One region of the Luteibacter sp. P4_D7_3 genome, then DNA from elsewhere that is predicted to be linked to it. Evidence: riboswitches for the same ligand, from Rfam matches in the RefSeq annotation. Region 1 holds a riboswitch; each other region holds the start of a gene.

Region 1 (16,757 bases):
GAAGCAGATCAGGTTGAGCAGGAACTGGCGACGGTGTTCGCGGGTGTCCAGGCGGTTGAGGCCCTGGATGGAGTCGATCCACTTGAAGCAGAACTCGCCCTTCGCTGCGATGGACGGGATGCTCTCGATCGCCGCGAATGCCCTGTTGCGCTCCGACGGTTCCGGGATATAGGTGTCGAGCAGCGTGAGGTAGAACTGCACGTGCAGCGCTTCCTCGTAAAGCTGGCGCGAGAGGTACATGCGCGCTTCGGGCGAATTGATGTGCTGGTAGAGATTCAGCACGAGATTGTTCGACACGATCGTGTCGCCGGTGGCGAAGAAGGCCACGAGGCGATGGATGAGGTGGCGATCCGCGTCCGACATCTTCGACTTCAGGTCCGACGTGTCCAGCGAGAAGTCCACTTCTTCCACCGTCCAGGTGTTGCGGATGGCGGAGCGGTACATCTCGTAGAACTGCGGATACTTCATCGGCCGCAGCGTCAGTTCGAAGCCGGGGTCGAGGATGTTGGAGTCGCGGGTGATCGGTGCAGCGGACATCGGGTACCTCTGGAAAGAATGAGCGGCTTTTGTGGGAGCCGCTTCAGCGGCGATGGGTGCTTGCGTCGGTCTGGCCCGCTGCCGCGGGATCGCCGGCAATAGCCGGCTCCCACAGGTTTCCGGTACCCCTATCGCCGATGAATCGGCTCCTACATTTCTCTACTGTTACTGGCAGGCTTCGCAGTACTCGGGGTTCTCCAGCGAGCAGAACACCGCGGCTTCGGCCTGTTCCTGTGCATCCGCGGCCGGGGCGATCGGTGCCTGCACGGCGGCCGGGGAGCTGACCGTGGTCTTGGCAATACGCGTAGCCGGACGCGAGCGCAGGTAGTAGGTCGTCTTGACGCCGGACTTCCACGCGTACATGTACATGGAGGAGAGCTGGCCGATGTTCGGGTTCTCCATGAAGAGGTTCAGCGACTGGCTCTGGTCGATGTACGCACCGCGCGCGGCGGCGAGGTCGATCAGCGCCTTCTGCGGCAGTTCCCAGGTGGTGCGGTACACCTCGCGCAGCCGTGCCGGGATCGCCGTGATGCCCTGCACCGAGCCTTCGGCGAGCTTGATCTGGTCGCGCACTTCGCCGGTCCACAGGCCCAGCGTCTTCAGCTCGTCGACCAGGTAGCGGTTGACCACCAGGAAGTCGCCCGACAGTGTTTCGCGCTTGAACAGGTTCGACACCTGCGGCTCGATGCACTCGTAGCAGCCGGCGATCGAGGCGATGGTTGCCGTCGGCGCGATGGCGATGAGCAGCGAGTTGCGCAGGCCCTTGGCCTTGATCTTCTCGCGCAGATCGGCCCAGCGGCCGTCGGCATCGGTCGGCGTGGCGGCCGGCCAGTAGTCGAACTGCATTTCACCGTTGGCCGAACGGGTTTCTTCAAAGCCCGGTAACGGGCCGTCGCGCTCGGCGATCTCGTTCGACATCGACAGCGCGTGGAAGTAGATCTCTTCCTGGATACGCGTCGACAGCTTGCGGGCTTCTTCCGAATCGAACGGCAGGCGCAGCTTGAAGAAGACATCCTGCAGGCCCATCACGCCGAGGCCGACCGGGCGCCACTTCATGTTCGCCGTCTTCGCCGTGGCGATCGGGTAGAAGTTGAGGTCGATCACGCGGTTGAGCTGGCGAACGGCGGTGCGCACGGTGGTGGCGAGCTTGTCGTAGTCGAACTGGCCATCCACCACGTGGCGGGCGAGGTTCACCGAGCCGAGGTTGCACACGGCCGTCTCGCCTTCCGAGGTCACTTCGAGGATCTCGGTGCACAGATTGGACAGGTGGATGACGTTCTGCGGCAGTGCGGTCTGGTTGCTGGTCGCGTTGGAGCGATCCTTGAAGGTCATCCAGCCGTTGCCGGTCTGGGCCAGCGAACGCAGCATGCGGGCGTAGAGCTCGCGTGCCTTGATCGACTTCGACGCGAGGCCTTCGGCTTCGGCCTTTTCATAGGCGGCGTCGAAGGTCGGGCCCCAGGTGTCGACGAAATGCGGGACGATCTTCGGATCGAACAGCGACCAGTCGCCGTCCAGTTCCACGCGGCGCATGAACAGGTCGGGGACCCAGTTGGCCAGGTTGAGGTTGTGTGTGCGGCGCGCGTCGTCGCCGGTGTTCTCGCGCAACTCGAGGAACTCCTCGATGTCCGCATGCCAGGATTCCAGGTACACGCAGGCCGCGCCCTTGCGCTTGCCGCCCTGGTTCACCGCGGCAACCGAGGCGTCGAGCGTTTTCAGCCAGGGCACGAGGCCGTTCGAATGGCCGTTGGTGCCTTTGATCAGCGAACCGCGCGAGCGGATGCGCGAGTAGGCCAGGCCGATGCCGCCAGCGAACTTCGATAGCTGGGCCACGTCGCCATACTTGGCGTAGATGGATTCCAGCGCGTCCTGCGGGGAGTCGAGCAGGAAGCACGACGACAGCTGCTCATGCGCGGTGCCGGCGTTGAACAGGGTCGGCGAGCTGGCCAGGTACTCCAGCGACGAGAGCATGCGGTACAGCTCGAGCGTCTCGGCCACGTCGTTGCCGCCGAGCGCGCAGGCGATGCGCATGAAGAAATACTGCGGCGTTTCGATCACGAAGCGCTTGGTCGGGTGGCGCAGCAGGTAGCGGTCGTACACCGTGCGCAGGCCGAAATACTCGAAGCGACGCGAACCGGTCGTGTCGATCGCATCGTTGAGCTTGCGCGCGTTGATCTGCACGAAGTCGCGGAGGCGCTCGTTGAGGATGCCCAGGTCGAAGCCGGTCGAGATCGACTGCGAGAAGGACTGGATGTCCTGGCCCGACACTTCCTTGTCGACGAACGCGGCGAGCAGGCGCGCGGCGAGCTGGCCGTATTCCGGCTCTTCGGCCGTGAGCGCGGCCGAGGTGCGGATCGACAGCTGGTCGAGTTCCTGGGTGGTGGCGCCGTCGTACAGGCCGCCGATCGTCTTCAGCGCCACGCGCATCGGATCGACCGCAAACAGGCCATCGGCGCTGCGCGTCACCGCGCGCACGATTTTGTTCACGTCGACCACTTCGTGGCCGCCGTTGCGCTTGGTCACGCGCATCTGTCCGGGGTTGTGCGGCGGCGTCAGCGCGAAGGCCGGCGGCGCGTCGTTCTTGTAACCGGCGGCAGGCGCCTTGTCGGTTGCTGCGGAGGGAGTGGCGGCCGCGTCGGCCGTCTCGGTGCGCTCGCGCGCTGCGGAATCCATCGTCGTCATTGTGTTGGCAGCCCCATGGCCTTGGTCAAACCTCCGTCCCGAGGGTCGGCTCGATGCGATGGGGGCAAAACACGGGAAATGTCGGGGACGGAGCGCCTTTGAAGGCCTCCGGTCCGCGACGTGCTTCCCCGCGGAAGCCGTCACCACTATCGAGGCCTCTCGGGCACCGATTGCTGGCAGGTCTTCGGACTCGTGGACGTGGACCTTGCGGTCCGCCTACCCGTCGCTTCCCAGTCCCCGAAGGACCAGTGCATTGAACGGGATCGTTTCCACTTACCGCTGCGGGGCAGTTCCGGATTCACACCGGTATTCCCTATTAAGTCCGACGGGCAGTCGCGCCTCTCCGGACACCAACGAGACACACGATATAGCTGGCGAAGGGGTGCGTCAACACAAGATGTAGGGTGTTGGCGTAGGTGGTTGATCGGCTGGGGAGTCCCTGTTGTCAAGCGTTTTTCGACGGCTCGCCAATGAAGGTTCTGTGAAGGCCGTCTACACAAAGGGAACCACAATGAACCGATAAAATCGCCGCCCACCAGCCTCCCACGATTGCTCGACAGATGCCCTCATCGTTCGCATTGCAGGACCAGACTCTCCTTTCCCATGCGCTCGATGCCCTGCCATTTGGCTTTGCGGCCGTGTCGGCTTCGGGAGAGCTGCTCTACGCCAACGCCTGGGTGACCGCCCGCTTGCGCGAACACGAGCCTTCGGGGTTCCTCGGCCTGTGGGACCCCGACAGCCGCGATCGCCTTGTCGCGGCGCTGCCGCTGGTCATACCAGGCAACGGCGTGCGCGAGCTGGCCCTCGCCACGGTCGATGGAGCCCACGTGCGGGTATCGCTCGAAGCCCGGCCGGGTTTGCCAGCCACCGCGGCGGTGACGATCCGTTCGGCGGGAGAGGGCACCGACGGCTCCGGTGCCGCCGAAGATCGCCGCGTTGCCCTGATCGAGATCGGCAACCTGCTGCGCGATCTGGAAGATCCGATCGATATTGCCTACCGTGTCGCCGAGGTACTCGGCCGGACGCTGAAGGTGAGCCGGGCCGGCTACGGCACGATCGACCCGGTGGCCGAAACCATCACGGTGGAGCGAGACTGGAATGCGCCAGGGATCCAGACCCTCGCCGGCGTACTGCACTTTCGCGACTACGGCAGCTACATCGATGAGCTCAAACGTGGCGTGACCACGGTGATCACCGACGCCCGGACGGACCCACGCACGGCTGCCACCGCCGATGCCCTGGCCGGCATCACCGCCTTGTCCTTCATCAATATGCCGGTGACGGAACGGGGCGGCTTCGTCGCCCTCCTGTACCTCAACCACGCGGACCCTCGCGACTGGTCCGAGGAAGAGATCAGCTTCGTCAGCGAAGTAGCCAGCCGCACGCGCGTGGCCGTGGAACGGCGCCGTGCCGAGCACGAGCTCCGGCTACTGGCCAAAGATCTCGAGCGCCAGGTCGTCGAGCGTACCTACGAGCGCGACCGGGTCTGGACTCTCTCCAGCGACATCCTGGTCGTGGCCGACACCGACACCCGCCTGCTATCGGTCAATCCGGCGTGGACAACCATCCTGGGCTGGAGCGAGCGCGACACGTTAGGTCGTTCCTATCTCGACTTCGTTCACCCGGAAGACATCTCGCGCACCCAGGACGAAACCGGCCACCTGGCCGATGGCGAGACCACGCTTCGCTTCGAGAACCGCTATCGCACCGCCGACGGTGGCTTGCGCACGCTCTCGTGGCGAGCGGTGCCCAGCGAGGGCCTGATCTTCGCCGTGGCCCGTGACGTCTCGGCTGAGCGTGACCGCGAAGCAGCGCTGGACGTGGTCCAGGAGCAGTTGCGCCAGGCGCAGAAGATGGATGCGATCGGTAACCTCACCGGCGGCGTGGCCCACGATTTCAACAACCTCCTCCAGGTGATCAGCGGCAATCTGCAGTTACTCGCCGCCGACGTCTCCGGGAACGAACGCGCGGAGCGTCGCGTCGCCAATGCCATGGCGGGTGTCACGCGCGGCTCCAAGCTTGCCGCACAGCTGCTCGCGTTCGGTCGCCGCCAGCCGCTGGCACCCAAGGTCGTCAACATCGGTCGCTTCGTCCGCGACATGGACGAACTGTTGCGCCGCGCGTTGGGCGAGGCCATCGAGGTGGAAACCGTGATCGCCGGCGGGTTGTGGAACACCCTGGTGGATCCCTCGAACGTGGAGAACGCGCTGCTCAACCTCGCGATCAACGCGCGCGACGCGATGAACGGACAGGGTCGCCTCACCGTCGAGGCAGGCAATGCCTTGCTCGACGACGCTTACGCCAAGGGCCATGCCGACGTCCGCCCGGGCCAGTACGTGATGCTCGCCGTGACCGATACCGGTACGGGCATGCCGCAGGAGATTCTTGGACAGGTGTTCGAGCCGTTCTTCACCACCAAGCCGGAGGGGCGCGGTACGGGGCTGGGCCTGTCCATGGTCTACGGCTTCGTGAAGCAGTCCGGCGGGCACGTGAAGATCTATAGCGAGCCGGGCGAGGGCACCACGGTGAAGATCTACCTGCCGCGCTCGACCCAGGGCGAAGACCGCGTGGTCGAGCTCGACGAGGAGGGCGTACGCGGCGGCGATGAAACCGTACTCGTCGCCGAGGACGACGAAGCCGTGCGCGACACCGTGGTCGGTCTGCTCACCGACCTGGGTTACCGCGTGCTCAAGGCGCGCGATGCGGAAAGCGCACTGTCGATCATCGAAAGCGGCATTGCGATCGACCTGCTGTTCACCGACGTCGTCATGCCGGGTCCACTGCGTAGCCCGGAACTGGCGCGCAAGGCGGTCGAGCGGCAGCCTGGCATCGGCGTGCTTTTCACCTCCGGGTACACCGAAAACGCCATCGTGCACGGCGGCCGCCTGGACGAAGGTGTGGAGCTGCTGAGCAAGCCGTATTCCCGCGAGGCGCTGGCGCGCAAGATTCGCCATGTGCTCGCCGGGCGCGTACCGCGCGCGCCGGTCGGCCCCCTGGCCGCGCCAGCACCCTCGTTACCCCCGCCCCATGGCCTTCCGGCGTCCTTGCGCATCCTGGTAGTCGAAGACGATGCGCTCATCCGCATGGCAGTCACCGAGATGCTGGAAAGTCGTGGGCATACGGTCTACGAAGCCGGGGATGGTCACGAAGCCATGCGCTTGCACGGTGCGGAAGCCATCGACATCCTGCTCACCGATGTCGGCCTGCCCGGGATGAACGGCGTGGAAGTGGCTGAGCGCATGCGCGAGGTGCAGCCGTCGCTGCCAGTGCTCTTTGCCACTGGCGACCAGACCGCCAATGGCGTCCAGCGCGACGCGCGCACGGCGATCATCGTCAAGCCGTATGGGGTCTCCGATCTGATCGATGCGATCGGACGGATTACGCGGCCGGCGTAGGCTCAAGGCAACATATGCCCTCCGGTCACCCCGTAGGTCTCCCCGGTAATAAAGCTGGCCTCCTGCGAAGCCAGCAACACATACACCGGCGCGCACTCCACCGGCTGTCCGGGTCGCTTCAGCGGCACGTTCTTGCCGAACTCCACCAGCTTCTCCTGAGGCTGTCCGCCGCTAGGCTGCAGCGGCGTCCATACGGGTCCCGGCGCCACCGCGTTCACGCGGATGCCCTTCTCGGCGACCTGTTTGGCCAACGCCTTCGTGAACGCGACGATCGCCGCCTTCGTCGGCGCGTAATCGAGGAGGATGTCCGACGGCTCGTAGGCCTGGATCGAGGCGGTGTTGACGATGGCGGCGCCGGGCGGCATGTGCGGTAACGCGGCCTTGCACAGCCAGAACAGCGCGAACACGTTGGTCTGGAATGTTTCCTGGAACGCCGCACTTTCCAGCTCGTCGATGGACTTGGCAAACTGCTGGCGTCCGGCCACATTGGCGAGGATATCCAGGCCACCCAGCTCCTTCACGGCCTTCGCGATCAGTTGTTTGCAGAACGCCTCGTCCTTCAGGTCGCCGGGCACGCCGATCACGGTATGGCCTTCGCCTGTAAGCAAACCGATCACTTCGTCGGCGTCTTTCTGTTCCGAGGGCAGGTAGTTGATCACCACGCTGGCGCCTTCACGCGCAAAGGCGATCGCCGCCGCGCGTCCGATACCGGAGTCGCCTCCGGTGACCAGCGCCTTGCGATCCTTCAGGCGGCCATTGCCGCGATAACTGGTTTCGCCGTGATCGGGGCGCGGCACCATCTCCCTGGCGAGGCCGGGCGCGGGTTGCGGCTGCTTGGAGAAGTCCGGCTGCGGATACTGCGTGCGCGGGTCGCGCATCGCATAAGGGTCGTACGTCGCGTGCTTTGCCATGGGGAAAACCTCTGGGGGAGGCTTTCCGGTTTACGGGGCGGAACGTCCATGTCCCGTCCACGTCATGTCATTTGCCCATGCCGCCGAGCATGCTCTTGCCCTGCTTGAGCACGGCTTTACAGACCTTGTGCGTGAGCTTCTCTTTCATGTCGCCAGTGGGCGAGTTGTCCGAGCCGACCGCGCCGCCAAGGTCGAGGGTCTTGCCATCCTTGGACTTGAGCAAGCCCTTGGCGCCGTCGAGATAGCCCGCGTCCTGCGTTGGCGCGGCAGCGGCCGTGGACGACTTGCCGCCGAGCTTGCCCAGCAGCTGGTCCTTCACCCCCGAGGCGCCACTGTCGCCCCCGAGGTAGTTGTTGGTCACGCAATACTGCAGGATGCCAGCGGCATTGCTGGTACTGCCCGATGTCAGCGAACTGGTAGATCCACCCATCATCCCCTTAAGGCTGTCGAGCTGCGCGGCGGAGGCAGCGCCCGAGGCGACGGTGAGAGTGAGGGCGATACCGGCGAGGACGGTCTTCATGACGTTGGCTCCGGAATTTCGAGGTCCGGAAGGGATAAACCTTCGCGCGTTAGATGGATGTATGCGACCGGAGCCGCAGCGCCTTCCTGGCCGGTTATGCTCGGACGTTTCATCCCCCGACAGGTCCCGGCCTTGCCAAGCATCCGCCCTCTCGTGCTCGCCATCGTCCTCGCGCTCCCCGTGGGACTTTCGCCCCCCGTAGGAGCCGCTTCAGCGGCGATGGGTGCCGGCGTCACGGTCCACGCCCCCCGCGTCGAACGCACGGATACACCGACCTACGTCGACGCCACGACGCCGCGATTCTCCTGGCTCATCGACTCCCGCACCAACGGCACACGACAGATCGCCTACCGCATCATCGTGACGCACGAAGGCCGGCCGGTATGGGACAGCGGTAACGTAAGTTCGGCGCGTTCCTTCGACATCGACTATGCCGGCCCGGTCCTGCAGCCAGGCCAGCGTTACGAATGGCGTGCAGACATCCGTACCACCGACGGCGGTGGCAGCGTGGCATCGCACTTCGATACCGCGCTCGACGAAGCCGGTTGGCATGGTGCGCAATGGATCGGCAAGGCCGACCCGGAAAGCCTTCCGGCACCGTTGCTGCGCAAACCGTTCCACGTCGAGGCAGGTGTCGAGCGGGCGACGCTCTACGTCGCAGCGGGTGGCTACGCCGACCTCTCCATCGATGGTCGTCCCATCAGCGACGCCGTGCTGGCCCCTGGTTTCACCGATTACGACAAGCGCGTGGAGGTCGTAGCCACCGATGTCTCGCTGACGTCGGGCGAGCACGTGCTCGCTGCCGAACTCGGTCGCGGCTTTTATGGCATGACCAATCCCAATGTCTGGCATTGGGAGCGCGCGCCATGGCATGGGCAGCCGCGCATGCGTACCCTGCTGCGCGTGCGGTACGCCGATGGGCGCGTACAGGACATCGTCAGCGACGATAGCTGGCGGGTTGCCGACGGCCCTACGCGGGTCGACGATCTCTACGGTGGCGAAACGTACGACGCACGGGAAACGATGCCCGCAACGTGGATGCCGGCTACCGTGCTTCCCGCACCACGAGGCAAGCTCGTGGCACAGACGGAACAGCCGATCCGCGTAACCGACACGCTGCACGCCACGTCCGTCACGGAGCCGAAGCCTGGCGTCTTTGTCTTCGCTTTTGCGCGCGTCATCGCAGGCTGGGCGACGTTCGACGCGACGGGGCCGGCAGGGACGACGATCACCGCGCACTACGGCGAGAAACTCATGCCGGACGGCACGGTGGATGCGCGGGATGAACACCACTACTTCAAAGCAGGCTTCCAGACGGATCGCCTGACGCTTGCCGGCAATCACGAACCATGGCATCCGCGCTTCTCCTACAAGGGCTTTCGCTACGTGCAGGTTGAAGGCTGGCCGGGCGGCGAGCCCGCGCTCGGTGCCGTTACGGCGCAGGTCGTTCATACCGACGTCGACGTCACCGGACGCTTCGAAAGCGCCAACCCGCTGCTCGACTGGATCCATCGCGCCGCGGTCGACACCCTGCTCAACAACCTGCATGGCATACCCACCGACACGCCGATGTACGAAAAGAACGGCTGGACCGGCGATGGCATGCTCGGTGCAGATATGTTCCTGCGCAACGTCGATGCCGATCGTTTGCTGGCGAAGTGGGTGCGCGATATCGCCGACACGCGCAAAGCGGATGGCGCACCGTTGCTGATCGCGCCGAATCCCGGCTGGGGCGATGTTCGCGCACCCACGTGGCATGCCGCCTATGTGCTCGTGCCCTGGTCGCTGTGGATGCATGCCGGCGACCGTCGTCCCATGGAAGAGCACGTCGACGGTATCGCGCGTTACGTGGCGATGGAGAATGCGCGTTCTCCCGGCGGCATCGCCGACACTGAACTGGGTGACTGGGTGAGCCCGGAAACCGATCCGGGCGGCGAGAACGCACCCGAAGACAAGCGTATCGCCGCCACGGCCTACCTGTACCGGATGCAGCGGGTGACCGCCGGGATGCTTCGTGTGCTGGGCGACACGACACGGGCGGCTCGCTTCGATGCGCAGGCGGATACTGTGCGGGACGCTTTCAATGCGCACTTCCTGGATCGCGCGGCCGGCCGTTATCGCGGCGACGGCGACCAGGGCTACCGGCAGGCCCACAACCTGCTGGCGCTGGCCTTTGGACTGGTGCCCGACGGGTTGCGCGATCGCGTTGCCGCCGGTGTGGCGGCGGATGCGAAGGCTCGTGGCGATCATCTCGATACGGGTGCCTTGGCAACCAAGATCATCCTCCCCGTGCTCACGTCCACCGGTCACGTGGATGAGGCCTGGCGTATCGCGACGCAGGTCACGTTTCCCAGCTGGGGCTACTGGCGAGACAACGGGGCGACCAGCCTGTGGGAGCACTGGAAGCTGGCGTCGCGTTCGCGGGGGCACTATTTCCTCGGCACCGTCGACGACTGGCTGTTCGGCGACGTCGCCGGACTGCGGCCGCTGGCGCCGGGTTGGCAGCGTATCGAGGTACGGCCGGCCGCTACCGCCTGGCTGGACCATGCCTCCGCCGCCGTGATGACGCCTTATGGCGAGGCCTCGGTGGCCTGGCGCAAGGTGGACGGACGGGTGGAACTGGATGTGCATGTGCCGGTGGGGGCCGAGGCGGTGGTGGGATTGCCGGGGCGGTCGGACGCGGTCGTCGGGTCGGGCGACCATCATTTGTCCGCTCCGTAGGCATCGCCGATGAATCGGCTCCTGCCTTGTTCATAAAAGTGCCGTAAAGACCTGCGATTTCCCGCCGCTAATGCATAGACGGGGAAGTAGAGCAGGGTGACGGTCCATGTCCGCATTGAAGAACTGGTTCGGCCGCACGACGTTGAACACGCGGGTGTGGATGGTCATGACCGTGCTGGTGCTGGGCCTTGTCGGCCAGACGGTCATGTCAGGGATCGAAAGCCGCCGCGTGCAGATGGCGGACCTCGCCAATACGCTGGAGCAACATGTGACGGCGGCGATCGCCATCGCGGACGCGTACCACGCTCGTGCGGAGAAGGGACAGACGAGCGATCTCGAAGCGCGCATCGCCGCACTCGATGACATCCAGGCCATGCGCTGGTCCCACAACACCGGTTACGTCTTCGCCTTCGATTCGGCGCTGACCATGCGCATGCATCCGCTGCGCGCCGCCGATATCGGCAAGAACATTCGTGACGACGTGGACGGCAAGGGCTTCCATCAGTACGTGGCCATGCTCGACGCCGATACGAAGGACGGCCACGGCATGACGCGATACACGCAGATCATCCCCAAGACCAACGAGCTGAAAGACAAGATAAGTTACTCGAGCTGGTACAAACCCTGGGACCTGCACTTCATCTCGGGTGCCTACTTCGACGACATCGATGCCGCTTTCCGGGCCCAGTTGGAAAAGGACTTGCTCAAGTCCGCGGCCATCGCGGCGCTCGCCTTGCTGGTGGTCTGGCTGTCGATGAGCAGCATCCGTGCCACGGTGGGCGGCGAACCGCGCGACGCAGTGCAGATCGCCAGCCGCATCGCCGGCGGCGACCTGCGCAACGACGGCGGCGAATACGCACCGGCCAGCCTGCTGGGTGCACTGGAGCGTATGCGCGGCACCCTCTCCTCCATCGTTTCCGAAGTGCAGCAGGGCGCGCACGTGGTTGCCACGACATCCGCCGAGATCGCCCGGGGAAACGACGATCTATCCCATCGTACGCAGGAGCAGGCCTCCAGCCTCGAGGAAACCGCGGCATCGATGGAAGAAATGACGGCGACGGTCAAGCAGAATGCGGAGAACGCGAACGCGGCCGACCGTCTCTCGCGTCACGCCAGGGGCGAGGCGGAGAAGGGCGGCGCCGTGGTTGGCGAAGCCATGGAAGCGATGCGGGAGATCGGCGATTCCAGTCGGCGCATCGGCGACATCGTTGGCCTGATCGACGAGATCGCCTTCCAGACCAACCTGCTCGCCCTCAACGCCGCCGTGGAAGCGGCACGTGCCGGCGAGCAGGGCAGGGGCTTCGCGGTGGTGGCGGCGGAAGTGCGCCGGCTGGCCCAGTCCAGCGCGGCAGCGTCGCGCGAGATCAAGGGCCTGATCGCCGAAAGCGGCGAACGCGTGGAGGTTGGTGCGGCGCTGGTCGAGCGGTCCTCGGTCGCCTTGCGTGACATCGTCGCCAGCGTGAAGAAGGTGACCGACATCGTCGCCGAGATCGCGGCGGCGAGCGCCGAGCAGTCCGCGGGCGTGGATCAGGTGAACCTTGCGATTGCACAAATCGATCAGGTCACCCAGGAGAACGCGGCGCTGGTGGAAGAGGCTGCGGCGGCCGCCAAATCCATGCAGGACCAGGCGCACTCGCTGAGCGATCAGGTGGCGTTCTTCACGGTCGACGGCGGTGCCCATGTCGAGGGGTTGGCTCGTGCGTCGTCGGCAGAGCGTGCAGCCTACGATCTCAGCTTCGGCCAGGCCGGCACGGCGACGAAGGGTAGCAACGCCCGGGCCGCATTCGCCTGAGGTGACAAAAGATCACTAAACAACTGAAAATAAGTCGCTTCAGTCATTAGTCCCAGCGGCCTATCGTTCTCCTCGTCCCTATCAAAACGAGGAAAAACGCCATGTACGCTATTACCGGAATCACCGGCCAGGTCGGCACCGCCCTGGCTGACGCCCTGTTTGCCGCAGGCAAGCCTTTCCGCGCTGTGGTCCGCGATGCGGCCAAGGGAAAGGCCTTTGCCGACCGCGGTGCCGAGGTGGCCATCGCCGAGATCGACGATACCCCGGCGCTGGCGCGGGCCTTCGAAGGCGCCGAGGCGGTCTTCATCCTGCTCCCGCCCGTGTTCGATCCGTCGCCAGGCTACCCGGAGTCGAATCGCAGCATCGCGTCGATTCGGGACGCCCTGCTCGCCGCGCGGCCGGATCGCGTCGTGGTCCTGTCGACGGTCGGCGCGCATGCCACGGAAGAAAACCTGCTGTCGCAGCTGGGTCGGATGGAAGACGTCCTCGGCAAGCTGCCCATGCCGGTGACGTTCCTTCGCGCGGGCTGGTTCTTCGAGAACGCCCAATGGGATGTCGCCTCCGCCCGCGACGCGGGTGTTATCGACAGCTACCTCTACCCGCTCGACCGCAAGCTACCCATGGTCGCCACGAAGGACATCGGCGAGCTGGCCGCGAGACTGCTCGGTGAGACATCCACCGGCGTACGCGTGGTGGAGCTCGAAGGCCCGCAGCGCACCAGCCCGAACGACATCGCCGCCGCCTTTGCCAAGGCGCTCGGCCGCGACGTGACCGCTCGCGTGACGCCACGCGCCGAGTGGGAAGCGGGTTTCATCGCCCAGGGTATGACGAACCCGACACCACGCATGCGCATGCTTGATGGCTTCAACGAAGGGTGGATCGACTTCGAAGGGTCGTCGTTGAAGGGTCCTACCGGCGTCGATGAGGTGATCGCCGGGTTGGTGAGTCGCGGCAGCTGACCTATCCTGCCTTGCAACGCCCCTGCTCGAGGAACGCCGCATGGATCACGCCGCAAGTTATGTCCAGGGTGCGAGTGCCACGCCGCTGCTCGGCGAAACGGTCGGGGTCATGCTCGACCGTATCGCCGCGCGCTGGCCGGAGCGGCCGGCCCTGGTCGTTCGCCAGCAAGGCATCCGCTGGACGTATGGCGAGTTCCACGCCGAGGTCGAACGCGTTGCCGCCGGGCTGCTCGCGCTGGGTCTGGAGCCCGGCGACCGCATCGGCATCTGGGCGCCCAACCGGGCCGAATGGGTAGTGGCGCAGTTCGCCGCGCCCAAGGCGGGCCTGATCCTGGTCAACATCAATCCGGCCTACCGCTCTCACGAGCTGGCCTATTCGTTGAACAAGGTGGCCTGCCGCGCGCTGATCCTGCCGCGAGCCTTCAAGAGTTCGCACTACCTGGAGATTCTCGGCGGGCTGGCGCCGGAGCTTGCGAGCTCCGAGCCTGGCGGATTGCGTGCGGCGGCGCTGCCGGATCTGCGGCACGTCATCCTGCTCGACGATGAGCCGGCGCCAGGCACGCGGCGCTGGGCGGACATCGCCGCGGATGCCGGGGCGCGGGCGACGCTTGCCGCGATCGAGACCAGGCTGTCCTTCGACGATCCGGTGAATATCCAGTTCACCTCGGGAACCACCGGTGCACCGAAGGGCGCGACGTTGACGCATCACAACATCGTCAACAACGGCTTCTTCATCGGCGAGGCCATGCGCCTGACCGAGCAGGATCGTCTCTGCATTCCCGTGCCCTTCTATCACTGCTTCGGCATGGTGCTCGGCAATCTCGCTTGCGTCACGCACGGTGCCTGCATGGTCATTCCGGGCGAGGGTTTCGATGCGCTCACCACGCTGGAAACCGTGGCCGAAGAACGATGTACGGGCCTTCATGGCGTGCCGACGATGTTCATCGCCGAACTGGAGCATCCACGTTTCCATGAGTTCGACCTCACCTCGCTTCGCACCGGCATCATGGCCGGCTCGCCGTGTCCCATCGAGATCATGCGGCGCGTCGTGCGCGACATGCACATGGCCGAGGTCACGATCGCCTACGGCATGACGGAAACGAGCCCGGTCAGTTTCCAGACCGTGGCCGAAGACCCCCTCGAACTGCGCGTATCTACGGTCGGAAGGATTCATCCGCACGTGGAGGTCAAGATCGTCGACGAGACGGGGCGTGTCGTGCCCCGAGGTGGCACCGGCGAACTGCTCACGCGTGGCTACTCGGTGATGCGCGGCTACTGGGCCGACGAAGCCAACACACGCGCCGCACTCGACGATGCTCGCTGGATGCACACAGGCGACCTCGCCACCATCGACGACGCCGGCTATTGCACCGTTGTCGGCCGCCTGAAGGACATGATCATCCGCGGTGGCGAGAACATCTATCCGCGCGAGATCGAAGAGTTCCTTTACGGCCACCCGGATATCCAGGACGTGCAGGTGTTCGGCGTGCCGGATGCGCGCCTGGGCGAGCAGGTCTGCGCATGGATCCGTCTGCGCGACGGCAGCGCCGTGTCGGCCGCCGCGATACAGGACTACTGTCGCCGGCATCTTGCTTACTTCAAGGTGCCGCACTTCGTGCGCTTTGTCGACGCCTTCCCGATGACGGTGACCGGGAAGGTGCAGAAATACCTGATGCGGGAAGCGATGATGGCCGAGCTTGCCGAAAACGCGAGCGCGTAAGAACGCGCGATGTCTCGTCTCTACTTCGGATTCACGCTGTGAGCACCACCCTGTCGCATAGGGGTGGGGTTACTGCTCATGGTGAGGCGACACGTGAAACGAGTCAGAAGATTTCATCCGGCAACGCTGTTCACGGCGTTCCTTTTTGCGCTGGCCGGTGTGGCCACGCTGTTAGGTGGCATCCGCCTCGTCAATCTCGGTGGCTCCATCTACTACCTGGTAGCCGGTGCGATCCTGCTGGTCGTGGCCATCCTGTTGCTGCTGCGACAGCGCCTGGCCGTCGGCCTCTACGCGCTCATGCTTATCGGCAGCGCCGCCTGGTCGGTGTGGGAAGTCCATTGGGATTTCTGGCAGCTGCTGCCGCGCCTCGACGTGTGGTTCGTGCTTGGCCTGTGGCTCTTGCTGCCGTGGCCACGACGTGGCCTGGGCCGTGATCGTTACTACGACAGCGCCCGCGACACCGGTGGTGGCTTTCTTTTTGTCTCCCTGCTGATCGTTGCCGCTGTTGGCATCGTCGGCGTGTTCCATGTGGACCACGACCTGCCCGGCGAACTACCCATGGCCGATGTCTCCGGCCCGCAGGGCGACCGCGCCGCGCGCGCGGATGGCGACTGGACCGACTACGGCAGTTCTCCTTACGGTCAACGCTATTCGCCGTTGACCCAGATCACGCCGGACAACGTCGGTCAGCTGCAGGTGGCGTGGAAGATCGAGACGGGCGACAAGGTCGGTCCGGACGATCCGACCGAAACGACCGCCGAGAACACCCCGCTTAAGATCGGCGACACCGTGTACCTTTGCACGCCGCATAGCCGCGTGATCGCCGTCGATGCAGCCACGGGCCAGAAGCGCTGGGAGTTCGACCCGAAAATCCAGAGTCCCGTCGGCTTCAAGCACTGGGAGCACATGACCTGTCGCGGCGTCTCTTACCACGACGACGCGAAGTACGCGTCCGCCGTGATTCCCGCCCCGGCGACGACCGCCCCGGGTCTTCCCGCTGCCGCTTCCACGGCACCGCTGCCGCTGACGGCCACTGCTTCAGCGACATGCCCGCGTCGTCTGTTCCTGCCGACCGCCGATGCGCGCCTTATCGCGCTCAATGCGGACTCCGGTCAGCCCTGCACCGACTTCGGCGAGCAAGGCACGATCAACCTGCGTAGCAACATCGGACCGTTCACGCCGGGCGGCTACTACTCCACCTCGCCGCCGGCGGTGACGAAGGATCTCGTCATCATTGGCGGTCACGTCACCGATAACGAATCGACCAACGAGCCGTCCGGCGTGATTCGCGCCTACGATGTGCACGACGGTCACCTGGTGTGGAACTTCGATCCGGGCAACCCGGACGCGACCGCGCCGATCGGTCCCGATGGCATCTACACGCGTAACTCGCCGAATGTCTGGTCGCTCTTCAGCGTCGACGAGAACCTCGGCATGGTCTACCTGCCCATGGGCAACCAGACGCCCGACCAGTTCGCCGGCGGCCGCACGCCCACCTCCGAGAAGTTCGGCGCCGGTCTGGT
Region 2 (5,909 bases), on a different contig from region 1:
AGGCGCGCACGCATCTCGGGCGATCCTGTCAGGAGTACGGCGCGACGACCCAGCGCGGCCGCCGTCGTCATGCTTTCGCGAAGGAAGGCCTCACCGGCGTGCACCGCGGCCGAGCCAAGGGTGAACACCAACGGAGCGTCCCCGGCATCGAGGAACGCGGCCAGATCTGGCGGAAGCACATCCCCCGACGGCACGTAGCGGCAATAGCCCGTCGCCACGGTGTGTGCGGGCGAATCCGGTGGTGGGCGGCCCAGCAAGGGCGAGTACATGGCCAGCACGCCATCGCGCGCGTGCTGACCGCGATGAAACGGATCGCCCCACGCGGACACCGTTGCGAGCCCCAGCGATTGCCGGAAGCTTCGCACCGCTTTCGTCCAGGGCGAGGTTACCGTTTCGCCGATGCGACGCACCCAGGCACCACGCCGGGGCGACGATCGCAGGAACCGGTCCAGCCACTCGATGCCCGTGGCGGGTGGATCGAAGGCAGAAAGAAAGACGGCAGGCGACAGCGCCGCCGATAGCCAGGTGATCCGTCGGGTCTCGCCAAGGATCTGTCCGGCGAACGCCAGCGTGGAGGTGACGATGGCATCCGCATCGGCACAAACGGGCGCGAGCGCCGCATAGCTGCTCGCGACGTCCGCGGCGGCGAGGTCGCGAACCACGAAGCGCGGTCCGCGCCAGGGATGAAAGGCCCTCGCCGCGAACGCCGCCTTGTCTTCGGGCTCGGCGATGCCGCTGGCGAGCACGAAATCGAGCCCCGCCTCGCCCACGGCGTCCCGATGAATGCCGTGGGCGCCAATCGTCACACGATACCCACGCTGCCGAAGCTCCCGCCCCGCGGCCAGAAACGGGAAAAGGTCGCCCTGCGAGCCGACCGTCGCCATCACGATGTGTCTTGCGGTCATGTGGCGCTCCCTGGGTGTCGGCACATGGTCGCCGCCAGGATGTCGAGGCGATGCATCGCCATCGATTGACTTCAGGCGTCCATACGGCTAATTTTCCGCCCGTTAGCGGTCTTTATCTCTTTATTCGAATAGAGAGATAAAGCCAAGAGGGAAGCCGGTGTCAATCCGGCGCTGCCCCGCAGCGGTATGTGGAGACGAGTCCGTCACAGGCACTGGATCGAACGGGATCCGGGAAGCGACGAACAAGGCGGCACCAGCCCGGTGCCACATCCACGAGCCCGAAGACCTGCCGCCGACCGGACCGTTCGCGCCGTCATGGGCGCGGACGGTCCGCCCGACCTGGATGGGCGCTCCGCAAGGGGCGGCATCCGGTTCGCCCGCGGGGGCGAAGGTCGACGGCTAGCCTGCATGACGCCCCACGCCTGCCATGCCTCGTCGCGGCAGTCCGCGTGCGTTCGCGACCAGCCGCCCTTCCCTCCTCTTTGCCACGAAGAGGAATTATCCATGCCACACGTAACTTACCCGGGCTTCCCCCGCATCGGCCGACGCCGCGAACTCAAGCGCGCCCTCGAGAGCCACTGGAAGGGAGAAAGCCGCGCCGACGAACTGCTCGCCGTCGCGCGCGAACTGCGCCAGCGCCACTGGAAGCTCGCTCGCGACGCCGGGGCCGACAGTGTCCCGGTAAACGACTTTTCCCTCTACGACCACGTGCTCGACGCGGCCGTGCTGGTCGACGCCATCCCCGCGCGCTACCGCGAACTCGCCTCCCGCGACCCCCTGGCGGGCTATTTCGCGATGGCCCGCGGCCATCAGGACGGCGATGTGGATCTGCATGCCCTGGAGATGACCAAGTGGTTCGACACGAACTACCACTACATCGTCCCGGAGCTCGAGGCGGGACAATTCTTCACGGCACGCCCGGACAAGGTCGTCGCCGAATACCGCGAGGCCATCGCCGCCGGTCACGTCGCACGCCCTGTCCTGCTCGGGCCCGTCAGCTTCCTGCGCCTGTCCAAGACCGTCGATGGCAGCGATCCGCTGGCTCTTCTCGACGCCCTGTTGCCGGCATGGTTGAGTGTCGTCGATGCCGTCGCAGCGGCAGGCGCCGATTGGGTGCAGGTGGATGAGCCGACGCTCGTGCTCGATCTGGACGCGGAGTGGCGCGAGGCTTTCCGGCGCACCTACGCGGCTATCGCCGCACACGGCCGCGTGCGCGTCCTGCTCGCCACCTACTTCGGTGAGCTCGGTGCCAATCTCGAACTTGCCACATCGTTGCCGGTTGCCGGCCTGCACGTCGATCTTGCCCGTGCGCCCGACCAGCTGGACGCCGTACTCGATGCCCTGCCGGCCGACCGGGTCCTTTCCGCCGGCGTCCTCGATGGCCGCAACATCTGGCTGAGCGATCCGGCGACCATCCTTCCCCGCGTGGATCGCCTGCTCGCACGCCTCGGCAGCGATCGCCTGTGGCTGTCGACGTCGTGCTCCCTGCTGCATGTGCCGATCGACGTTTCCGAAGAAAAGCACCTGCCGTCACACCTCGCCGAATGGCTGTCGTTCGCGCGGCAGAAGATCGCCGAGCTGCGTCGCTACGCGGATGCCGTCGCGGGCGACGAAGCCGCGCGGAAAACGCTGAATCGCCAGCACGAGATCGTCGTCGGCCGCCAGAGCTCTGGCGAGGTAGTCCGTGCCGACGTTCGCGCCCGCGTACGCCAGCTCACCCCACAGTTCGGCCAGCGTCGTTCGGCCTTCGCCTTCCGCGCGGCCGTGCAGCGTGAGCGCTTCGACCTTCCCGACCTGCCGACGACGACGATCGGCTCGTTCCCGCAGACCAACGACCTGCGTATCGCCCGCGCCGCCCACCGTTCGGGCAAGCTCGACGACGATGCGTACACCGGCATCCTGCGCGACGAAGTGCGGCGTGTCGTTCGCTTCCAGGAAGAGGCCGGCATCGACGTGCTGGTGCACGGCGAGCCTGAGCGCAACGACATGGTCGAATACTTCGGCGAGCAGCTGGCCGGTTATGCGTTCACGTCGCTCGGCTGGGTGCAGAGCTACGGCTCGCGCTGCGTCAAGCCGCCGATCATCTATGGCGATGTAGCGCGTCCCGCACCGATGACCGTGGCGTGGTCGGCGTATGCACAGTCTCTCACCGACCGACCCATGAAGGGCATGCTCACCGGCCCGGTAACGATGCTGCAGTGGTCGTTCGTGCGTGACGACCTCCCCCGATCGGACGTTTGCCGGCAGATCGCCCTGGCCTTGCGCGACGAAGTGCACGACCTCGAGAAGGCCGGCATCGGCATCGTCCAGATCGACGAACCGGCGTTGCGTGAAGGTCTGCCGTTGCGTCGCGCGGAGTGGGACGCCTACCTGGCATGGGCGGTCGATGCGTTCCGCATCACGGCCGGTGGGGTCAGCGACTCGACCCAGGTGCACACCCACATGTGTTACTCGGAGTTCAACGACATCATCGAGGCCGTGGCCGCCATGGATGCCGATGTCATCTCGATCGAGACCAGCCGGTCGCGCATGGAGTTGCTCGACGCGTTCACCCGCTTCAAGTATCCCAATGGGATCGGTCCGGGTGTCTACGACATCCATTCACCCCGCGTGCCGACCGAGGTCGAAATGGCCGACCTGCTCGCCCGGGCCCTCCAGGTGCTCCGACCCGACCAGCTCTGGGTGAACCCCGACTGCGGATTGAAGACCCGAGGCTGGCCCGAGGTCTCCGAGGCCCTGAAGGGCATGGTGGCGGTGGCGAAGGCCGCCCGGGAGCGCCTGGCCGCCGTGGCCTGACGGCACCCGCCTGGTAGGAGCCGATTTATCGGCGATCCCGCGCCATCGGGCAACGCCCTGGCGCCCCCGGATCGCCGCTGAAGCGGCTCCCACCAGGCACCGCGCAGCCGTTCGGACGGCCCGGGCGCCTGAACATCCATGCAATCGTCACCACCCCGGCGTACCCTTCCCTCTGCAAACCCGGCAAAGGCCGTGTATCATGGCGCGCCCCCATTTATCTCTTTATCCGTAAAGAAGGATATATACCTGCGATGAGCAACTTCCTCTTCACCTCCGAGTCGGTCTCCGAAGGCCATCCGGACAAAATCGCCGACCAGATCTCGGACGCCGTTCTGGACGCCATCCTGGCCCAGGACCCGCGTGCCCGCGTGGCCTGCGAGACGCTGGTGAAGACCGGCGTCGCCATCGTCGCGGGTGAAATCACCACCAGCGCCTGGATCGACCTCGAAGCGCTGACCCGCAAGGTCATCCTCGACATCGGCTACAACTCCTCGGAAGTCGGCTTCGACGGCGAAACCTGCGGCGTGCTGAACCTCATCGGCAAGCAGTCCCCGGACATCAACCAGGGCGTGGACCGCAAGAAGCCGGAAGAACAGGGCGCTGGCGACCAGGGCCTCATGTTCGGCTATGCCACCAACGAGACCAGCGAATACATGCCGGCGGCGATCCACTACGCCCATCGCCTCGTCGAGCAGCAGACCAAGGTCCGCAAGAAGAAGAACTCGCCGCTGCCGTGGCTGCGCCCGGATGCCAAGAGCCAGGTCACCCTGCGCTACGAGAACGGCGAAGCCGTCGCCATCGACGCCGTCGTGCTCTCGACCCAGCACGATCCGGACGTGAAGCAGAAGGACCTCATCGAAGGCGTGCGCGAGCTGATCCTCAAGCCCGTGCTGCCGGCGAAGCTGCTGCACAAGGGCACCAAGTTCCACATCAACCCGACCGGCAAGTTCGTCATCGGTGGCCCGGTGGGCGATTGCGGCCTGACCGGCCGCAAGATCATCGTCGACACCTACGGCGGCTGGGCCCGTCACGGTGGTGGTGCGTTCTCGGGTAAGGATCCGTCCAAGGTCGACCGCTCGGCTGCCTATGCCGCGCGTTACGTCGCCAAGAACATCGTCGCGGCCGGCCTCGCCGACCGTTGCGAAATCCAGGTCAGCTACGCCATCGGCGTCGCCGAGCCGACGTCCATCTCGGTGACCACCTTCGGCACCGGCAAGATTGCCGACGAGAAGATCGAGAAGCTGATCCGCAAGCACTTCGACCTGCGTCCGTTCGGCATCATCAAGATGCTCGACCTGGTGCACCCGATGTACCAGCAGACCGCTTCGAACGGTCACTTCGGCCGCAAGCCCTACGAGATGACCGACAAGAACGGCAACACGTTCACGGCGTTCTCGTGGGAGAAGACCGACAAGGCCGAGATCCTGCGCGATGCCGCGGGTCTTGGCGTGAAGGCTGCTCGCGGTAAGTAAGCGGTTCGCGACAGGTGACACGAAGACGGGCGCCAATTTGGCGCCCGTTTTTTTTGTGCCGTGCGAGCGTCAGGACGGTTGTCGGCGACATCGTGATCCCTCAGGCGGCCGTTCGCGAGGCAGCAAACCAGCTTCTCACGTCGGCAACCACGGCGGCCCGATGGAACTCGTCACTGAAGGCACGCTGCGGAACCACCATGGCGTTTCCGTTGGCTCCTACGATGACCAAGCCTTCAGGCGTCTCCGCCATGCCGCGGATTTCCTTCCAGGGCTTCGACCCGGACTTGCGTCCAATCGTGGTGGACCATCCCTCGGGCGTCAGGTGCAACGTGCGCTCCTGAGGCTTGAACATGATCTGGGGAAATGCCGCGAGGCAGATAACGACGACGGGGAGCCAAACCGCAAACCACAGTGCCATCGACACCAGTGTGTTGTTGCTGCAAAGCCAGGCAAGGTCGGCGGCGACAATCACATGGATCACCCAGAACTTCTTTCTCCAGGCGCGCCAGTAGATCCGCCAGATCTCGACGCGAGACGAGCGGTAGCGCAACGTATGCGTGTCGTTGTCCGGCACGATGTCCATGGTCGTCATAGGCCCCTCCCCAGGCAGCATCGTATCCGGCGGTAGCCCGCACGCGCCAGATCGCCCGTGGAAGCCACTTAGCCGCGGATGTGACGTTCGAATCATCACCTGTGGCACAGTGCAGTGAATCCGACTGGAAGCAGACTCCGGGCC
Region 3 (7,755 bases), on a different contig from region 1:
GCGTCAGTGCTGCGGTCCATGGTGAAGCGGACACGAACGAAGCCAGCCCCTTCGGAGCTGTTCGAGTACATCTGGTCGACGCCCGGAATCTGGCCGAGGTGGCGTTCCAGGGGCGCGATGATGGTCGACGCCATGGTCTGCGCGTTGGCACCCGGCATCTGGGTCTGGATGAATACCGCCGGCACCTCAATCGAGGGCAGCGCGGCCACGCCAAGCAGCATGTATGCGATCGCACCGGCAAGGGTCAGGCCCGCCGCAAGCAGCGACGTACCTCTCGGCCGGCGAATGAATGGTGCAAAAAAGTTCACGACACTTCCTGTGATCGCGGGAAGCATACCCGCGCCCGTGGACTTTATGACGGCAGCGCGACGGTGTCGCGTGTGCCTTTAGTGGGGGCCCTGCCGGAAGGCAGGGGTGTCGCGTTCATTTATATCGAGGCAAAACATAGGGAATCGCCGCTGAAGCGGCTCCCACACAGAGCCTGGCACCTTCCATCACAAGGCTTGGCACCTTCCATGGTCAGGCAGGTCTCATGTGGGAGCCGATTTATCGGCGATGGGGGTGACTCAACGCGCCGGCGAATACCGCACGGTCAGGTAATAGGTCCGCCCCAGCTGGTTGTAATACGCCGCGGTCTCATAGCGACGATCGAACGCATTGGCCAGGCGACCCTGGACGCTCCAGTCGCTATCCACGTGCCAGGTGGCACGAACATCCGCCGTCGCGTAGCCGCCCAGGCGTGTCGTATTCGCGGCATCGTCGTAGCTGTAACCGGCGGAGTAGACCGAGCCACCGACGGTGAAGGCGCCGAGATCGCGGTCCACGTCCACGCGGGCCGTACGCTTGGGACGGCGTGCCAGGAGGTTGTTGTACTCGTCACCGCTGTCACGGTCCTTCGGCTGCTGCAGGGTGGCGTAGCCACGCAGGTGCCAGCCGTCCACGTCCGCGCCCAGCTGTCCTTCAACGCCACGGATGCGTGCCTTGCTGACATTGATCGGCAGGAAGTTCGCATCGAAGCCGATCAGGTCGTTCACCCGCGTCTGGTAGGCGTTCACCGCCCAGTTCCAGATGCCCGGGCGGGCCGACAGGCCGATCTCGGCCGTGCGCGACTTCTCCGGGCTCAGGTTCACCGGCGCGCCGTACGGGTAGTACTCGTCGTTGAAGGTCGGCGCGTGGAACGCGGTGCCGTAGGAGGCGGTGACCTTCATGCCGTTGTCGAAGCGGAAGCCGTACGCGGCCTGGCCGGTGGTGTGGTTGCCGAACTGGTTGTTGTGGTCGTGACGTGCCGACAGCTGGATCTCATTGGCGCCGAAGATGCCCTGGTACAGCGCGAACACGCCGGTGTTCTCGCGCGTGTCCTTCAGGTAATCCGTGTCGCTCTTCAGCTTCTCCTGCTGGAAGTCCACGCCGACGCTGAGCGTCTGGCCCGGAGCGAGCGTGAAATCGTTCTGCCAGGAGGCCTGGTTGCGCTTGGAGTACAGGTAACCCACGCGCGCCTTGTCGACGCCGTAGTTCACGAAGTCCAGGGTCTTGTCGGCGCCGTTGAGGTAGTTGTCGGCGCGGTCCTGGTTCTGGCCCAGGCTGATCGACATGCGCCAGTTCTCCAGCGCGTTGAACGCGAGCTTGGTGCCGGCGACCTGCTGCGAGCGGCGGGTCAGGTTCTGGAAGTCACCGTCGTATTCGATGTCGCCCTTGCTACGCAGCCAGCTGCCGGTGAGCTCCGTACCGTCGTCCCAGCGGTAGCCGCCGGAGAGCGCGCCGTTATAGGTGCGGTAGGCGTCATGGTCGGGTTCGTCGGTGAAGCAGCCTTTGAAGGCCTCGCCCGCACCGACACGGCAGGCATTGATGCCCGAGGTGTACTGGCCGCCGAGGCTGGCGTTGTACCAGCTGTGCTGCGTGCCACCGGACAGGCCGAACTGGCCGTCGGTGTAGCCGTGGCTGCCACCGGTGACCGACACCGAAGGCGTGGGCGCTTCGCCGGCCTGGCCGTGGCGGGTGAAGATCTGGATGACGCCACCGATGGCGTCCGAGCCATACAGGCTCGACTGCGGGCCGCGAACGATCTCGATGTGGTCGATCTGGTCCACCGGCAGCTGCTCGTAGGCCGGGATGCCGGCACCGACCGTGCCGACGCGCACACCGTCCAATAGGACCAGGGTGTGCGAGGAGTTGGTGCCGCGCATGAACAACGATGTCTGCTGGCCGATGCCACCGGTGTTCGCCATGACGATGCCCGGCAGGCCGGTGAGCAGGTCCTGCACGCTGACCGGCTGCAGGCGCTCGATGTCCTCGCGGGTGATCAGCGTGACCGGGGCGAGCACTTCGTCGAGCGGCGTGGCCGCACGGTTGGCCGTGACCACCACCGGATCGAGCTTCTCGGCGGGAGCGTCGGCCGCGTGGGTGGCGGCGATGGACGACAGCAGGRCCATCGCGAGCAGGGTCTTCTTCATGGAGCCGTTTCCTTAGTGCGTCGCTAAAGGCGAAACGGAGGACAAACGGCGAACGGCATGCGGGCACGGATCGACCCGGAACGCTGTCCGGATCCGCCCTCCGCGAATCGCCCAACATAAAACGCCCCGCGAGTGTCGCGAGGCGAATGCATCGGGCCGGTCTCCGGACTCGCGTCAGCCACCTGCCGTGGCGGAACCCGGCGCCTTCCCGCTTTCGCAGTGGCGTATGGCCGGTTTCCGTAAAGACCTTCAGGCCTTCCTGTCGCTTACCGTTGCGGGGGCAGTGCCGGAATAGTCGCGAGGCGACGCACCGGCTTCCCGTTTCATCCCACCAGCGACCGCCGGCCGGGACACCCGAACGGCGCCACTCTAGCGGGCCGCCGGGTTCATGTCACGCGGATTTAACAAACGTGACGGTGTCAGCCGACGACGCGGACGCCACCGATCCAGGTCTCGACGACCTCGTGGTTGTGGTCCATCACGACCAGGTCGGCACGGTAGCCGGCGGCGATGTGGCCGTGGGTGGCGCCGAGGCCGAGGAAGGCGGCCGGGTAGGTCGAGGCCATGCGGGCGGCTTCGTCATAAGGCACGCCGACCATGTTGATCGTGTTGCGTACGGCCGTGGCCATGTCCAGCGCGGAGCCGGCCAGGGTGCCGTCGGCGGTCTGGCAGACACCGTCCTTCACCGTGATCGTCTCGCCCTTCAGCACGAAGGTCGGGTCGTCGGAGCCGACCGGCGGCATGGCATCGGTCACCAGCATCATCTTCTCGCGCGCCTTCGCCGCGATGGCGACACGCAAGGAAGCCGGATGCACGTGGTGGCCGTCGACAATCAGGCCGCACCAGCTGGCGGGATCCTCGAGTGCGGCGCCGACCACACCAGGTTCGCGGCTGGTGAACGGGGTCATGGCGTTGAACAGGTGCGTGAAGCCGCGAATGCCAGTGGCCAGCGCGTTACGCGTGGTGTCGTAGTCGGCGGCGGTGTGGCCGGCAGCGACGATGACGCCGTTGGCGACCAGCTCCTGCAGCACGGCGGCGCTGGCGCGTTCCGGTGCGAGGGTGAGCAGAGTCACGCCGCCGTGGCGGCGCGCGACCATCGCCACGTCACTCGCATCGGCGATGCGGAACTTGGCCGGATCGTGCACGCCCTTGCGTTCGGGCGCGATGAACGGGCCTTCGAGATGGATGCCGAGCACGCCGGGCACGCCCTGGGCCACGGCTTCGTTCACGGCGTCGATAGCCTTCGCCATGACGTCGACATCGTCGCTGATGAGGGTGGGCAGGAAGCCGGTCGTGCCGAACTTCGCATGCGCCTCGCCGATCCTGCGGATCGCATCGACGGTGGGTACGTCGTTGAACAGCACGCCACCGCCGCCGTTGACCTGGCAGTCGATAAAGCCGGGTAGCAGGGTGCGGCCACCGAGATCGTGGCGTTCCGCCGCGCGCACGCGCGGATCGGATGGCAGCGCGAGACCGGTGATTTTTCCGTCGTCGATGAGGACGGCAAAGCCACCCTGGAATCCGTTATCGGTAAGGACGCGGCCGTTGACGAGGGCGAGGGTCATACGAGGAACTCCATGAATCAGACGGTTTCCGTCACCTTGTTCAGGTGCGGCGGGACGTCGGGATTGAAGCCACGGCGCAGTGCGAGGGCGGCGGTGGCGCGATAGAAGCTCTGCACGGTGACCAGCACCGCGGCGATGGGTGCCGTGGCGACGAGCGGGAGGATGTCGTCACCCGTGGCACCCGGCGCGGCTACCCACACCTTGGCACCGCGCTTGCGGAACTCGGCGGCGACCTCGAGCACGCCGGGCAGGGTGTCGTCGTTCTGCGCGAAGAACAGCACCGGAAAATGGGGGCCAACCAGGGCCATCGGGCCGTGCTTCACCTCGGCCGCGCTGAAGGCTTCGGCATGCAGCCCACAGGTTTCCTTGAACTTGAGCGCGGCCTCGAGCGCACCGGCGAAACCAAAACCACGACCGACGACGAACAGGTTGTGCGCATCCACCAGCCCGTCGGTGAGTGCCGACCAGTCGGCGTTCCAACCGTGACGAAGCTGGGCGGGCAGCGCGGTGATCGCATCGGCGATCTCGGGCTTGCCGCTCCACCGGGCGGCGATGTGCAGGATGGCGAACAGCGCGCCGAGATAACTCTTGGTCGCGGCGACGCTGGTTTCCGGTCCGGCGTGCAGGGGCACGACGACGTCGGCGACATCGGCAAGCGGCGAATCCACCACGTTGACCAGCGCGACCACGTAGGCACCCGCCTTTTTCGCGGCCTCGGCATTGCGGACCAGGTCGGGGCTCTTGCCGGACTGCGAGACGGCCACATAGAGCGCGCCGTCGAGGCGCTGCGCCGCGTGGTAAATCGAGGTGACCGACGGCGAGGCCGACGCGGTGACGACGCCGAGCTGGGTTTCAAACACGTACTTGGCGTACATGGCCGCGTGATCCGAGCTGCCACGTGCGCAGGTGATGACCATGCGCGGCGGTGTGGCGCGCAGGCGCTCGGCGAGCGCCCCGATCACGGCTTCGTTGTTGGCAAGTTGCCGCTCGACGACCTCGGCGGTCTCGTGCGCTTCGCGGAACATCAGGGTGTCTTGCGGCTGGATCGTCATGGTCTGGTTGGCTCGTTAGTCGCTTTGCAGTTCGGCGACGAAGTCATAGATGTCCCCGCGGTACCAGGAACAGGTGAATTCGACGATCCGGCCGTCGTCGAGAAAGCTGCGGCGTTCGATGCTGAGTCCCGCGCTGCCGGCGCTCAGGCGCAGCAGTCGCGTCTGCGCGGGGCCGAGCACGACGGCACGCAGGCGTTGCAAGGCACGAAGCGGGCGGTTGCCCAGCTTGTCCAGGGCCTCGTAGAGCGAATCCTCGACCAGGTTCGGGTCGGGCAGGAGCGACAACGGCACAGCGCTGCGCTCGATGGCCAGCGGTTCGTCGCCGGCATAGCGCAGGCGATGCAGGCGGACCACCTGGGTGCCCGGCGACAGGTTCATCGCCATGGATTCCTCGGGGGTGACTTCGCCGATCGCCCGTTCGAAGAACTCGGAGCGCGGGTTGAGGCCGCGCGCACGCAGGTCCTCGGTGAAGCTGGTCATCCGCGAGAGCGGCTTGACGATACGTTCGGAGACGAAGGTGCCGGCGCCGTGGCGCTGGGTGAGCAGGCCGTCCTCGACCAGGCCACCGATGGCCTTGCGTACGGTGACCCGGGACAGGGTGAGGGCCCTGGCGAGATCACGTTCGCTGGGCAGTGCATGGCCGACCTGCACCTCGCCGTTCTCGATCACGTTGCGAATAGCCCGACGCAGGCGCATGTACGCCAGCGGCAGCCGGGCGGCCGGGTCGTGCTGCAGGCGCTGGTATTCGGCGACGAGGGCGATTTCCATTTCCTGAAGATACCAATACCCGACCACTGGGGCAAGCGCGTGCAAGTTCGTCCATACCACCGGAGGATTCAAACAGTCGTTTGCACGATCCAAATGGGCGCTGGAAACGTTTCCGTTGGGTAATCGTGCCGCCAATGGCGGCGAAACGCCGCGGCGATTGGTACGGGGCTGGTATGACCTGGTATGTCACTGGTACGATCCGGTGGCATCTTCCCTCGACGTTGAACAGGCCACTGTCGTGAGCGCACAACTCCTGCCGATCGAGCCGTTCGATCTGGTCATTTTCGGCGGCACCGGCGACCTCGCCGTCCGCAAGCTCCTCCCCGCCATGTACCACCGGTTCGTCGACGGCCAGATCCAGCCGAGCAGCCGGATCATCGGTGTCGCCCGCGAAGGTCTCGACGACGCCGGGTATCGTGAGCAGGTCCGCGTCGCCATCGAGAAAGGCGTGGCCCACGTGGCCAAGGCCCAGCTCGACGCCTTCATCGCGATGATCGGCTACCGCTCGCTGGACGCCCGCAAGGCCGACGGCTGGGACGAGTTCTCGGCCCTCATGGCCGCGCAGCCGACGCATATCCGCGTGTTCTATCTCTCGACCGCGCCGGACATCTTCACCGACATCTGCCAGCGACTCGGCTCGTTGGGCCTCAACGGCGAACGCTCGCGCGTGGTGCTGGAAAAGCCGATCGGCCGCGACCTGCAGAGCGCCAACGCGATCAACGACGCGGTCGCCGGCTACTTCACCGAATCGCAGACCTACCGCATCGATCATTACCTCGGTAAGGAGACGGTGCAGAACCTGCTGGCGCTGCGCTTCGGCAACGCGCTGTTCGAGCCGCTGTGGAATGCCCAGCACATCGACCACGTGCAGATCACCGTCGCCGAAACCGTGGGCGTCGGCCATCGCGCCGGCTACTACGACCGTGCCGGTGCCCTGCGCGACATGGTCCAGAACCATATCCTGCAGCTGTTGTGCATGCTCGCCATGGAGCCGCCGTCGTCGCTGGAGCCGGATGCCGTGCGCGACGAGAAGCTCAAGGTGCTGCGGTCGCTGCGTCCGATCGATGCGAGCAACGCTGGCCTACTCACCGTGCGCGGCCAGTACCGTGCCGGCGCGGCCGAAGGCCAGAGCGTCCCGGGTTACCTGGACGAACTGGGCAGCGACCAGTCCAAGACCGAAACCTTCGTCGCCCTCAAGGCGGAGATCGGTAACTGGCGCTGGGCTGGTGTGCCGTTCTACCTGCGCACCGGCAAGCGCCTTCCCAGTCGCGTTTCGGAAATCGTGGTGACGTTCCGTGCGCTGCCGCATTCCATCTTCGATCCCGCCAATGGTCCGCTGCTGCCGAATCGCCTGACGCTGCGTCTGCAGCCGGACGAAGGCGTGAAGCTGTGGCTGACCATCAAGCATCCGGGTCCGGGTGGCCTGCGCCTGCGTCACGTGCCGCTCGACATGAGCTTCGCGGCGGCGTTCGGCATCCAGCAACCGGATGCCTACGAGCGCCTGATCCTCGACGTGGTGCGCGGCAACCCGACCCTGTTCATGCGTCGCGACGAAGTCGAGGCCGCATGGAACTGGGCCGGTCCCATCCTCCAGGCGTGGGAAGGCGGCGGCGAGACGCCGAAGCCGTACACCGCGGGTACCTGGGGTCCGAGCGCCGCCGTGGCGCTCATCGAACGTGATGGCCGTACCTGGGCCGAGGACGCTGCCTGATGAACGCAAAAGTGAACCGCCATGAATTCGCCGATCGCCTGACCCTCGGCGACACGCTGGCCAAAGATATCGCGAGCAAGCTCGATGCCGCCGTCAAGGCACGCGGCAAAGCCAGTCTCGCCGTCAGCGGCGGCAGCACGCCGAAGCTGATGTTCGCCGTGCTGGCCGAGCAGGAAATCGACTGGTCCAAGGTCACGATCACCCTGGTC

What was found. Region 1 has a riboswitch for cobalamin ahead of AC1DSN_RS00380 (ribonucleoside-diphosphate reductase subunit alpha). Riboswitches for the same ligand answer to the same signal wherever they lie in the genome.
Region 2: another riboswitch for cobalamin. It lies ahead of metE (5-methyltetrahydropteroyltriglutamate--homocysteine S-methyltransferase); the one in region 1 lies ahead of AC1DSN_RS00380 (ribonucleoside-diphosphate reductase subunit alpha).
Region 3: another riboswitch for cobalamin. It lies ahead of AC1DSN_RS04645 (TonB-dependent receptor domain-containing protein); the one in region 1 lies ahead of AC1DSN_RS00380 (ribonucleoside-diphosphate reductase subunit alpha).

The regions. Positions count from the first base shown of each region.
Region 1 is NZ_JBFUIT010000001.1:76,511-93,267, reverse strand. Features, by position in the region: gene AC1DSN_RS00385 (ribonucleotide-diphosphate reductase subunit beta) at 1-537, opposite strand, end outside; gene AC1DSN_RS00380 (ribonucleoside-diphosphate reductase subunit alpha) at 703-3,207, opposite strand; cobalamin riboswitch at 3,375-3,586, opposite strand; gene AC1DSN_RS00375 (hybrid sensor histidine kinase/response regulator) at 3,777-6,611, shown strand; gene AC1DSN_RS00370 (SDR family oxidoreductase) at 6,614-7,522, opposite strand; gene AC1DSN_RS00365 (DUF2501 domain-containing protein) at 7,590-8,042, opposite strand; gene AC1DSN_RS00360 (family 78 glycoside hydrolase catalytic domain) at 8,175-10,763, shown strand; gene AC1DSN_RS00355 (methyl-accepting chemotaxis protein) at 10,870-12,555, shown strand; gene AC1DSN_RS00350 (NmrA family NAD(P)-binding protein) at 12,657-13,514, shown strand; gene AC1DSN_RS00345 (AMP-binding protein) at 13,555-15,234, shown strand; gene AC1DSN_RS00340 (membrane-bound PQQ-dependent dehydrogenase, glucose/quinate/shikimate family) at 15,328-16,757, shown strand, end outside.
Region 2 is NZ_JBFUIT010000016.1:7,897-13,805, forward strand. Features, by position in the region: gene AC1DSN_RS03310 (glycosyltransferase) at 1-905, opposite strand, end outside; cobalamin riboswitch at 995-1,213, shown strand; gene metE (5-methyltetrahydropteroyltriglutamate--homocysteine S-methyltransferase) at 1,410-3,701, shown strand; gene metK (methionine adenosyltransferase) at 3,953-5,173, shown strand; gene AC1DSN_RS03325 (YcxB family protein) at 5,274-5,765, opposite strand; gene AC1DSN_RS03330 (alpha/beta fold hydrolase) at 5,880-5,909, shown strand, end outside.
Region 3 is NZ_JBFUIT010000025.1:15,344-23,098, forward strand. Features, by position in the region: gene AC1DSN_RS04640 (efflux RND transporter permease subunit) at 1-308, opposite strand, end outside; gene AC1DSN_RS04645 (TonB-dependent receptor domain-containing protein) at 567-2,450, opposite strand; cobalamin riboswitch at 2,588-2,823, opposite strand; gene nagA (N-acetylglucosamine-6-phosphate deacetylase) at 2,870-4,015, opposite strand; gene AC1DSN_RS04655 (SIS domain-containing protein) at 4,033-5,067, opposite strand; gene AC1DSN_RS04660 (GntR family transcriptional regulator) at 5,083-5,835, opposite strand; gene zwf (glucose-6-phosphate dehydrogenase) at 6,074-7,546, shown strand; gene pgl (6-phosphogluconolactonase) at 7,546-7,755, shown strand, end outside.